One region of the Psychrobacillus sp. FSL H8-0487 genome, then DNA from elsewhere that is predicted to be linked to it. Evidence: riboswitches for the same ligand, from Rfam matches in the RefSeq annotation. Region 1 holds a riboswitch; the other holds the start of a gene.

The links. Region 1 has a riboswitch for preQ1 ahead of MHI47_RS15690 (QueT transporter family protein). Riboswitches for the same ligand answer to the same signal wherever they lie in the genome.
Region 2: linked by a shared signal. The riboswitch ahead of queF (preQ(1) synthase) and the one ahead of MHI47_RS15690 (QueT transporter family protein) in region 1 are both predicted to bind preQ1.

What each region holds. Positions count from the first base shown of each region.
Region 1 covers NZ_JBBOZA010000001.1:3,057,501-3,062,743, reverse strand. The annotation lists gene MHI47_RS15710 (ring-cleaving dioxygenase) at 46-1,023, shown strand; gene MHI47_RS15705 (ABC transporter ATP-binding protein) at 1,328-2,290, shown strand; gene MHI47_RS15700 (ABC transporter permease) at 2,348-2,935, shown strand; gene MHI47_RS15695 (glycine betaine ABC transporter substrate-binding protein) at 2,940-3,833, shown strand; gene MHI47_RS15690 (QueT transporter family protein) at 3,875-4,357, opposite strand; PreQ1 riboswitch class I at 4,365-4,409, opposite strand; gene MHI47_RS15685 (MBL fold metallo-hydrolase) at 4,524-5,243, shown strand, end outside.
Region 2 covers NZ_JBBOZA010000001.1:288,568-293,810, forward strand. The annotation lists gene MHI47_RS01465 (DEAD/DEAH box helicase) at 1-2,352, opposite strand, end outside; gene MHI47_RS01470 ((deoxy)nucleoside triphosphate pyrophosphohydrolase) at 2,386-2,784, opposite strand; PreQ1 riboswitch class I at 3,423-3,469, shown strand; gene queF (preQ(1) synthase) at 3,600-4,100, shown strand; gene queC (7-cyano-7-deazaguanine synthase QueC) at 4,243-4,914, shown strand; gene MHI47_RS01485 (VUT family protein) at 4,911-5,243, shown strand, end outside.

The DNA of each region.
Region 1 (5,243 bases):
AATTAGAGATACTTAAATTAAAGATAAATTATTGGAGGAATATAGATGAATCACTTAAAAGGAATACACCATGTTACTGCTATTACAAGTAGTGCAGAAGAAAACTATAGATTTTTCACTTATGTATTAGGCATGAGACTCGTTAAGAAAACAGTCAACCAAGATGATATTCAAACTTATCATTTGTTTTTTGCTGATGATGTTGGTGGGGCAGGAACGGATATGACGTTCTTCGATTTTCCAAACATACCAAAAGGGACACACGGTACGAACGAAATATATCGTACTGGCTTCCGCGTGCCTACTGATGCTGCGTTAGATTACTGGGTAAAACGTTTTGACCGCCTAAATGTAAAACATACTGGCATACAAGAGCAATTCGGAACTCAGGTATTATCATTTGTAGATTTTGACGACCAACAATATCAACTAGTATCAGATGAAAACAATAATGGTGTAGCAGCAGGCACACCATGGCAAAAAGGTCCCATCCCACTAGAATTTGCTATAACTGGTCTAGGACCGATTACTATACGCATTGCTGAATTTGACTACATGAAAGAAGTGCTTGAAAAGGTATTATTATTTAAAGAGATTGGACAAAACGGGTCATTCCACTTATTTGAAGTAGGTGAGGGTGGTAATGGTGCACAGGTTATAATAGAAAAAAACATCATACTTCCTCCAGGTCGTCAAGGTTTCGGAACTGTTCATCATGCAGCTTTCCGAGTGGAAGATCGAGCAGTATTAGATGAATGGACACAACGGATGGAAAGCTTTGGCTTCAAAACATCTGGATTTGTCGATCGCTTCTTTTTCCAATCCTTGTATTCAAGAGTTGCAAACGGCATTCTGTTTGAGTTTGCCACAGATGGTCCAGGATTTATGGGGGACGAATCATATGAAACACTTGGGGAAAAATTGTCATTACCTCCATTCCTAGAACCACAGCGCAAACAAATTGAAGGACTAGTTCGTCCAATCGATACAGTTCGAAGCACAATCGAATTTGTAAAAGAATAAAAATAGAGTAAACCGTTTCCTAAAAGGGAGGCGGTTTTTTTTATATGGCTGCATTAATAGTTGAGAGTAAAAAAATGCTTCTAGGAATAGTATCCGCTTAGTGAGTAAACGAGCGATGAGCCAAGTAAATTCAGTTTAACAGTGAGTAAAAACTTTCTTATAAAGCTATCTGAACTATGTAGTAGATTCATTAAAACAGATTTCAAATAAAAGTCATAAATAGAGCAATCGAATGCTTTATCTTAAACTTTTCAGGGTATACATAGAGGTTAGTAAATATAGTATAGGTAAGGGGGCATACAATTTGATTCGTTTCGAGAATATTACGAAGGTGTTTCCAGACGGAACGAAAGCTTTGCAAGGGGTCTCTTTAACAATTCCAAAGGAGCAGTTAGTGGTCATCATAGGACCGAGTGGTTGTGGTAAAACAACCCTTCTAAAACTTATTAATCGTTTAGAAACTCCGACGTCTGGAGAAATTTACGTAGGCGACAAAGTAATTTCTACTATTGATCCTGTTGAACTAAGGAAAACAATTGGATATGTAATTCAGCGAATTGGCTTATTTCCTCATATGACTATTGAAAAAAATGCTGCTCTAGTCCCAAACTTGAAGGGCTGGCCAAAGGAAAAAACGGCAACCCGTATTTTCGAATTAATGAATATGGTAGGACTTAAACCCGAACAGTTTTTACGAAAATACCCACTTGAGTTAAGTGGTGGTCAGCAACAACGAGTCGGTGTTGTGCGGGCACTAGCTGCGAATCCAGATATTATATTAATGGATGAACCATTTAGTGCACTGGATCCGATTAGCCGGGAACAATTGCAAAATGAGATAAAGTATTTACAAGAAAAGATAAAGAAAACAATTGTCTTTGTTACACATGATATTGATGAAGCACTGAAAATTGCAGATATGGTTATAGTCATGAAAGATGGCATGATTGAGCAGATTGGGACACCTACAGAGTTAATAGAAAACCCTATCAATGATTTTGTGAAAAACTATATCGGAATCGAAAGAATTAATCGGAAAAAATCTGTTGGAAAAAGGGAACTAAAGGACTTTTCCTCCTTTTTTGACGGCGAATGGGAAGCTCCGTATATAGAAGTCGATGCAGCTATGTTAATAGAAGAGGCTATTGCTTTACTAGAAAACGGAACTACACATGGCCTTCTAGTGAAGGGTAACAACAAGGTGCTGGGCTTTGTAAATCAATCTATCCTACTTCGTGCAATATTAGTGAAGGAAGAGGTGGTATAAGTGAGTACCTTTATAGAGACGGTTCAAAGTCGTTCAGATTTAATACAAGAGGCGTTTATGCAGCATATTTACTTATCATTTGTAGCTTTAGCCGTTGGTATTGCCATTGCCTTACCTTTAGGTATATTAGTTGCAAGGTATCGTAGAATAGCAGAGCCAGTTATAGGAATCACCGCGATCTTTCAGACAATACCTAGCTTAGCGCTTTTTGGCTTCCTCGTTCCATTAATAGGAATTGGTGCTAAAACAGCTTTAATAGCCTTAATAATTTATGCACTTTTACCTATTTTACGTAATACATATACCGGGATTTCAAATATCGACGAATCTATGATTGAAGCCGGAAGAGGAATGGGTATGACGAAAGGTCAGTTGCTCTGGCAAATTGAATTTCCGCTTGCTTTGCCATTTATAATGGCGGGTATTCGAACGGCTACAGTTCTAACTGTAGGTATTGCTACCTTGGCAACATTTGTTGGAGCAGGTGGGTTGGGAGACGTAATTTACCGTGGATTGCAATCATACAATAATTCGCTCGTATTAGCAGGGGCATTACCAGTTGCATTACTAGCAATTCTGTTTGATCTGCTATTGAAATGGATTGAGAAAAAAGCTACACCAAAAGGAATGAAAACTGGAGGATGAAGAGATGAAAAAGATAATAGGATTAGTAGGAATTGCAGGAGTGATGCTTTTAAGTGCTTGTTCGAATTCAGATGAAGCATTAGTAATTAGTGGGAAGCCGTGGACGGAACAATTTATACTCCCACAAATTTTAGGCCAATATATTGAGGAAAAAACAGATATTGATGTGGAATATAAGGAAGGTCTAGGAGAAGTAGCAATTATGACTCCTGCTTTGGAAAAAGGTGATATTGATCTTTATGTTGAGTACACTGGCACAGGCTTAAAGGATGTTTTAAAAGAAGAATCTGAAGTAGGAGAAAGCTCAGATAGTGTATTAGAAAAAGTAAGGAAAGGCTATGAGGAAAAGTTTGAGGCTACTTGGTTAAGTCCACTTGGATTTGAAAATACGTATACACTAGCTTATACAAAGGATAATGAGTACAATGCAGAAACTTACTCAGAATTGGTAGAAGCTTCTAAAACTGGTGGTATGGTATTTGGGGCCCCTCATGCATTTTATGAAAGAAAAGGAGACGGCTTTGATGATTTAATAAATACATACCCATTTGTATTTTCTGAAACGCAAAGTCTAGATCCTAATGTTATGTATGAAGCATTGAAAAACGGAGACGTCGATGTTATACCTGCCTTTACGACTGATGGACGTATCGAACGATTTGACTTGCAAACGACAACGGATGATTTGGGATTTTTCCCTAAATATGATGCAGCTCCAGTCGTACGTATGGATGCTTTAGAAAAGTTTCCAGAGCTTGAGGATGTACTAAACGAGTTAGCGGGTAAAATATCCGAAGAGGATATGTTGAAGATGAATGCGAGAGTTGACATTGATGGAGATAAACCCGAAGATGTAGCCCACGACTTTTTAGTGGAAAAAGGATTAATAGAAAAATAAAAAACACCCGGTTCTAGTTTTCTAGAATCGGGTGAAGTTATTTAGATTAGCGTCTTAAAATTCAACCGTTTATCTAAAGCGATAATAATCGGGATACCGACAGCTAATACGGTGAACTCGCCAGCTGCAACGGTTAACCATGTATAGAAGAATGGGAAATCTAGCGCAAGCATTAGTTCAAATGCGATAATACACATGGTAAATGTAAAGAGCACTGTATTAATAACCATGCGTGCTATGTTTCCTTTTACATATTTAGTCGCCAAAATCGTTAGGGATAACGTAATGATGGAATGTGCTACTCCAAATGTTAGGTCATAAGCGGCCATTGGAGAGAACATATTTGTTATAAATACTCCTAATACAATACCAAAAAAGTATTTTTTATTAAATACGATTAAGTGATTGAACATCTCCGCAATACGAAACTGTACTGCACCAAATGCAAAAGGAGCCACTAGTAGAGATACCGCGACATAAAGAGCGGCAATAACACCAGTTACTGCTATAGTCTTTGTTTTCATTATTCATTTCTCCTTAGTTTTTTTCCGTGGGAGGTTCTCGAACCACGTTAGTTTTCACAAACAGTTATTCTATGCGAATAGCTATCAACTGTCAAGGGAATCTTTAATATATGAATCTTAGTGTCCTATGGTAGAATCATGCAAAGTATGAAAAGGAAGGTTTTATATGAGAAAGTTCACATTTTTAGTAAGTCTATGTATAGCCGTTTTGCTTAGTGGCTGTACATTCAATCAGCAACCAGATAAAACAATACAAGCATCACAAGTGCCAGTGGAACCTGGAGACAAAATGAAGGTTCATTTTATAAATGTAGGGCAAGGGGATTCAATATTAGTACAATCGCCAAACGGAAAAAATTTGTTAGTAGATGGGGGGACAAAAGATGCTGGAAAAGATGTAGTAAATTATCTACGAAAACACGGGGTTGAGAAGCTCGATTATGTTGTGGCAACCCATCCAGATGCCGATCATATCGGAGGCCTACATTCCGTGTTGAATTCTATATCTATAAAAAATTTCGTGGACTCTGGAAAAACACATACTTCTCAAACGTATGAGGAAATGTTACAGCTTATATTAGACAAAAATATACCATTCATCGTGCCAAAAACTGGCGATACAATTCCTCTAGATGAGGAGTTAGATATCTCTGTCATACATATGGGAGACAAATCAGCTGATAATAATGAAGCATCTATTGTATTAAAATTATCTTACGGAGAAACTTCCTTTTTATTGATGGGAGATGCAGATATCAGGGTAGAGAAAGACATACTAGAAGAGACGAATGTTAAAGCAACCGTTTTGAAAGCAGGACATCATGGTTCGGACACTAGTAGCTCGCAAGATTTTATAGAAGCAGTAAATCCAGAGGTTACCATTTTA
Region 2 (5,243 bases), 2.8 Mb from region 1:
GAACTCCTCGTTTTCTAAACTTTTCTGTAGCTTACTATTTAGCTTATATTTTCCGTTATCTAAAATTACAATTGGTTCTGACCCATAATTTTTCTGAGCAGTTGTAACGAAAAATTTTAAAGATAATAAATTTTCTACAGAATAAATGGTTTCTTTATTACTATAAGTTCCATAATCACTTAGTAGTTTTATATAATCGGTTTGAGCTAATTCACTATTGTAAATTAGATTTTGTACTAGTAATACTTCGTGAATTCTTTTGCCGTTTATAAGCTCTTGAGAAAAAATGGTTAATATTGCTTGTTCATAATCATTTATATTTGCAACAGGTTCATTCATACTTACTAAGAAGTCAAAGTAGTTTTTCTTTTTTACAAAGATTACTTCAGGATCAATCGAATTATTTTTAATGAAATCAATCAGGAGAGGTATTCTTCCCAATCGATTTTTTAACTCTTTGTACGGAGTAGTGAGAAACTCCATATTGTACAATTTTAACTTTTTATTATCGATTGCATCAAAAATGCGTTTCTTAGCAATCTCTTCAAAGTTTATTGTTGAAACACCTTGGATATAGTCAGTATTAACCGTTCTACGGCGGACATTATCCTTATTCATGGATTGGTCACCTGAAAGAGCAATAGGGATTAAATAGTTATTTTTATAGTTGCCGATGAAATCAATAATAGTTACATACTCTTTTTCATTATGCTTGCGTAGTCCACGTCCCAGTTGTTGAATAAAAATTATACTTGACTGTGTTTGGCGTAGCATGATGATTTGGTTTAAAAACGGAATATCAATACCCTCATTAAAGATATCTACGGTTAAAATATAATCTAGTTGGTATTGTTCTAATTTACGAATTGCATCTTCTCTTTCAGGTTGTGAATTATCACCTGTAAGGGCAATAGTTTTTAAGCCTTGGGCATTTAACACTTCTGAAAGGGCATGTGATTCTTGCTTAGAGCTACAGAAAATTAATCCTCGTACCCGCTTTCCTGAATAGCCATAGTAGTTAACTTTTTCGAGAATATGATGAACACGCTCTTGCGATACAAGTTGTTGCAAGGTAGATGTGTCATCAATTATTTCTCCATTCCTCTCATAATCTATCACACCAAAGTAATGAAATGGACAAAGCATTTCCTCTTCAAGAGCGGCCTGTAGCCGAATTTCATAAGCTATATTGTAATCAAAGAGCTCAAAGATGTTAAAGCTGTCCGTACGTTCAGGAGTCGCTGTCATTCCAAGTAAGAAATTAGGCTCAAAATAATTAATAATATTCAGGTAGGAATCTGCACCCGCACGATGTACTTCGTCTATTAGTATATAGTCGAATTCATCTTTTTCGAACTGCTGTAAATGCCGTTCTGAAGAGAGTGTTTGAACTGTTGCAAATAAGTATTTTGCATTTGTGTCTTTTGAATTACCTGAAAGTATTCCGAAATCATCTTCATGACCCCCTAATATTTTTCGGTAGTCTTGAAGTGCCTTCTTTAAAATTTGTTCTCTATGAACAACGAAGAGCATCTTTTTAGGGGCAAAGTGACGAACATCAAAAGCAGATAGATATGTTTTTCCTGTCCCAGTCGCTGAGACAATTAATCCTTTTTTAGCACCGGTTTCACGAAGAGTTTTTAATTGTTTCAGCGCATCATTTTGCATTTTATTTGGTTGAATAGCAAGACTATCGGCCAATTGGTTTGTGAGATATTCTGCGTTCACTTCAAATACGTTGGAGGTTGCCTGATTAACGAAGGGCTGTTGTTCATAATTCAGATTGTAGCTGTTAATCCAATCTACAGTTAGAGGGATGGCTTCATTCCATGCTTCTTCAAACTGATTTTTAAAGTGGTGGATGATTTCTCCATCTTCCAAAGAAGTTAAATAGATATTCCATTCATAGTTAGCTTTTAAAGCGCTATCCGTTAGATTTGAGCTTCCTACTATTAAAGAATAATAGTCTTTATGTTCGAATATATAACCTTTAGAGTGGAAGCCTTTCACGCCAGTCAGACGGACTTCGACATTGTCTAGTTTTAATAATTCTTTAAACATTTTAGGTTGATTGAAATTTAAAAAAGTAGATGTCATAATGCGGCCTTTGATCCCTTTTAGCTGCAAGTCTAATAGCATAGTTTTTAAAGTTGCTAAACCACCCTCAGTAATAAAAGCTACGGAAAAAGTGAAGGTTTGGCACGTTTTCATCTCTTGAAGAAGTGTGGATAAAACATTTTCATGTGCTTTATTTGATAGCAGCTTAGGCTTAAACTGTCCTGAAACGGGATTACTTTTATCAATAAAGCCTTTATGTAAGGAATTTTTCATTTTGCGAATTAGTTGATCCAACTTGACCACTTCTTTTCATTCAAATTTTCCAAATTACATACTTTCATTCGCTATTTTTTCAACTGCTGGAATATCAGCAGCAGCAAAGTTCAGTGTATGTAAATTTTCCCGAGTAACCCATCTTGTGTCGGCATGCTCCGTTGCAATTGGAGTACCATTTAATAATTTCGCTTTATAAGTTTCGAGTCTGACGATAAATTTTTCATATTCATAAGTCGTATCTTCTACTTTTTGACCAACCACAATTGTACAATTAAATTCTTCTGTAATTTCTCGTTGTAAAGCCTGCTCGGGTGTTTCTTCAGCTTCAATTTTACCACCCGGGAACTCCCAAAGATCGGGAAGTGACATAATGGGACTTCTTAACGCACAAAATATTTCGCTTTTGTCATTTTCAATAATTGCCCCAACTACATGGACTAATTTTTTCATTATGTATCACCCTAATTTCAGTTTATACCTATATCATAGCTGATTTTAAAGTAATGATCAGCAAGAAACTTTAAATGATTGGAATTTACTGATTGTTATATATCTAACTGTGGTTTCTATATGGGTATTAATAGAGGGGGAACATTTATGATTTGCTGTTTGTTTAATAATTTATGAATGGGGTGGTATTTAAAGCTGATTGGAGAAAATGTTAAGTAGATATAGTACGGAGAGATATACAGTGAAGGCAATGAGGAACTTATTGGATAAGCCGGGGTAGGGAGTACATATAACAAAAAGTAGATACTCCACATAGTAGAGGTATCTACTTTTCTATGTTTCTGAGTCTCTTTGATAATCTAAATCTCTCCTAGGCTAAGATAGTTTGTAATATAAGCTTTAATAGCTCTTCTGTTGTTTCGGGTAATTGTTCGGGTAAGCTTAATGGATGTTTCATCTCTATTCCTCCTTTAATCTCGTATTCTATTATCAATATAGGCAATCTAGTTCAAATTTATGCATGATATTATAAAAAAGTTTTGAATCTCTTAAATGGAGATTTGGAAATTCATTTGACTAGAATGCCTATTTGACGTCTTGGTCAATATTCTATATTATGATTGCATACCCGTACTTGACCGGGAGAGGTTCATAGCTTATACCCTCTATAAAAAACTATGGATACATGACTATTCGCCATGTCCATATAATTTGGACGTGGCTTTTTTGTTTTTATCCTTTTGTTTGTATAGATTGGTCTGTGAAGCCTCTTTTGAAAGTGTTGGGAAACAGTTTTTATAGGAGGTTTTTTTATTATGTCTGGAAGAAGTCATGATGAAGGTTTGAAGGATTTAACACTGTTAGGGAACCAAGGCACAAAATATTCATTTGATTATGCACCTGAGGTATTGGAGTCGGTAGATAATTTACATTCTACTCGGGATTATTTTGTGAAGTTTAACTGCCCAGAATTCACAAGTTTGTGCCCAATTACCAATCAGCCGGATTTTGCAACGATGTACATCTCGTATATACCGGATAAAAAAATTGTAGAAAGTAAATCGTTAAAATTATATTTATTTAGTTTCAGGAATCACGGGGATTTCCATGAGGACTGTGTGAACATCATCATGAACGATTTAATCGAATTGCTAGATCCAAGATATATCGAAGTATGGGGTAAATTCACTCCACGTGGAGGTATTTCTATTGATCCTTGGTGTAATTATGGAAGACCTGGAACGAAATATGTAGAAATAGCAGATTTTCGTTTGATGAACCATGATTTATATCCAGAGAAAATTGATAATCGTTAATGGAATAATCATATGTAAGGCAGAAGTGCTAAAATCCTGAAACTAGGGGCTAGGCGCTAGAGATAGACAATCTAAAAAATTCAGAAGATGACAGCATTCTTCCTTATGGTGCTGTTTTGTCGATATAAGGGAGTTTAAACGGGTGAAGCAGGAAAAGGCAATTATTGTGTTTAGTGGAGGACAGGATAGCACGACCTGTCTGTTTTGGGCAAAAGAACGTTTTAAAGAGATTGAGACAGTGACTTTTGATTATGGGCAAAGACATAGTCTTGAAATCGAATGTGCAAAGGAAATAGCTAAGGAGCTTGGTGTAAAGCATCACATTCTGGATATGTCGCTTTTAAATCAGTTGGCACCGAATGCTTTGACGCGAGATGACATAAAGGTAGAGGACGGGGAAGATGGGGGATTGCCGTCGACTTTTGTACCTGGTCGAAATCTGCTCTTTTTATCTTTTGCTGGGGTCTTAGCGAGCCAGGTAGGTGCAAAGCATATCGTAACTGGAGTGTGTGAAACTGATTTTAGTGGTTATCCAGATTGTCGTGATATTTTCGTGAAATCCTTAAACGTCACATTAAATCTTTCTATGGATACTACTTTTGTGATCGATACACCACTCATGTGGTTGGACAAGGCACAAACATGGGAACTTGCAGATCAGCTTGGAGCGCTCGAATTTGTTCGAGAGAAAACGTTGACTTGTTATAACGGTGTAATAGCAGATGGCTGTGGGGAATGCCCAGCATGTAAGCTGAGAAATAAAGGATTAGAAGATTATTTAACTTCTAAATCTATTGAAGGAGTAACATTATGAGAATTTTATTTTATTTAGTATCGATTGTGATTGCTAATGTCGTAACAGCAGCTTTTGCACCTTTACAGTTCGGGATGTTTATCGTCCCTATGGGAACATTGTTCGTGGGTGCTACCTTCATTTTTAGAGATCTTGTACAAAACAAATATGGTAGAGCAAAGACGTACTTATTCATTTTCATAGCTTTAGCATTATCAGCATTAGTGTCATTTATGTTGGGAGATACATTATTAATTGTATTTGCATCGGCAATTTCATTTGTTGTTGCTGAAACAGCAGATACAGAGATATATACAAGATTGAAACTACCCATGGCTTGGCGTGTATTC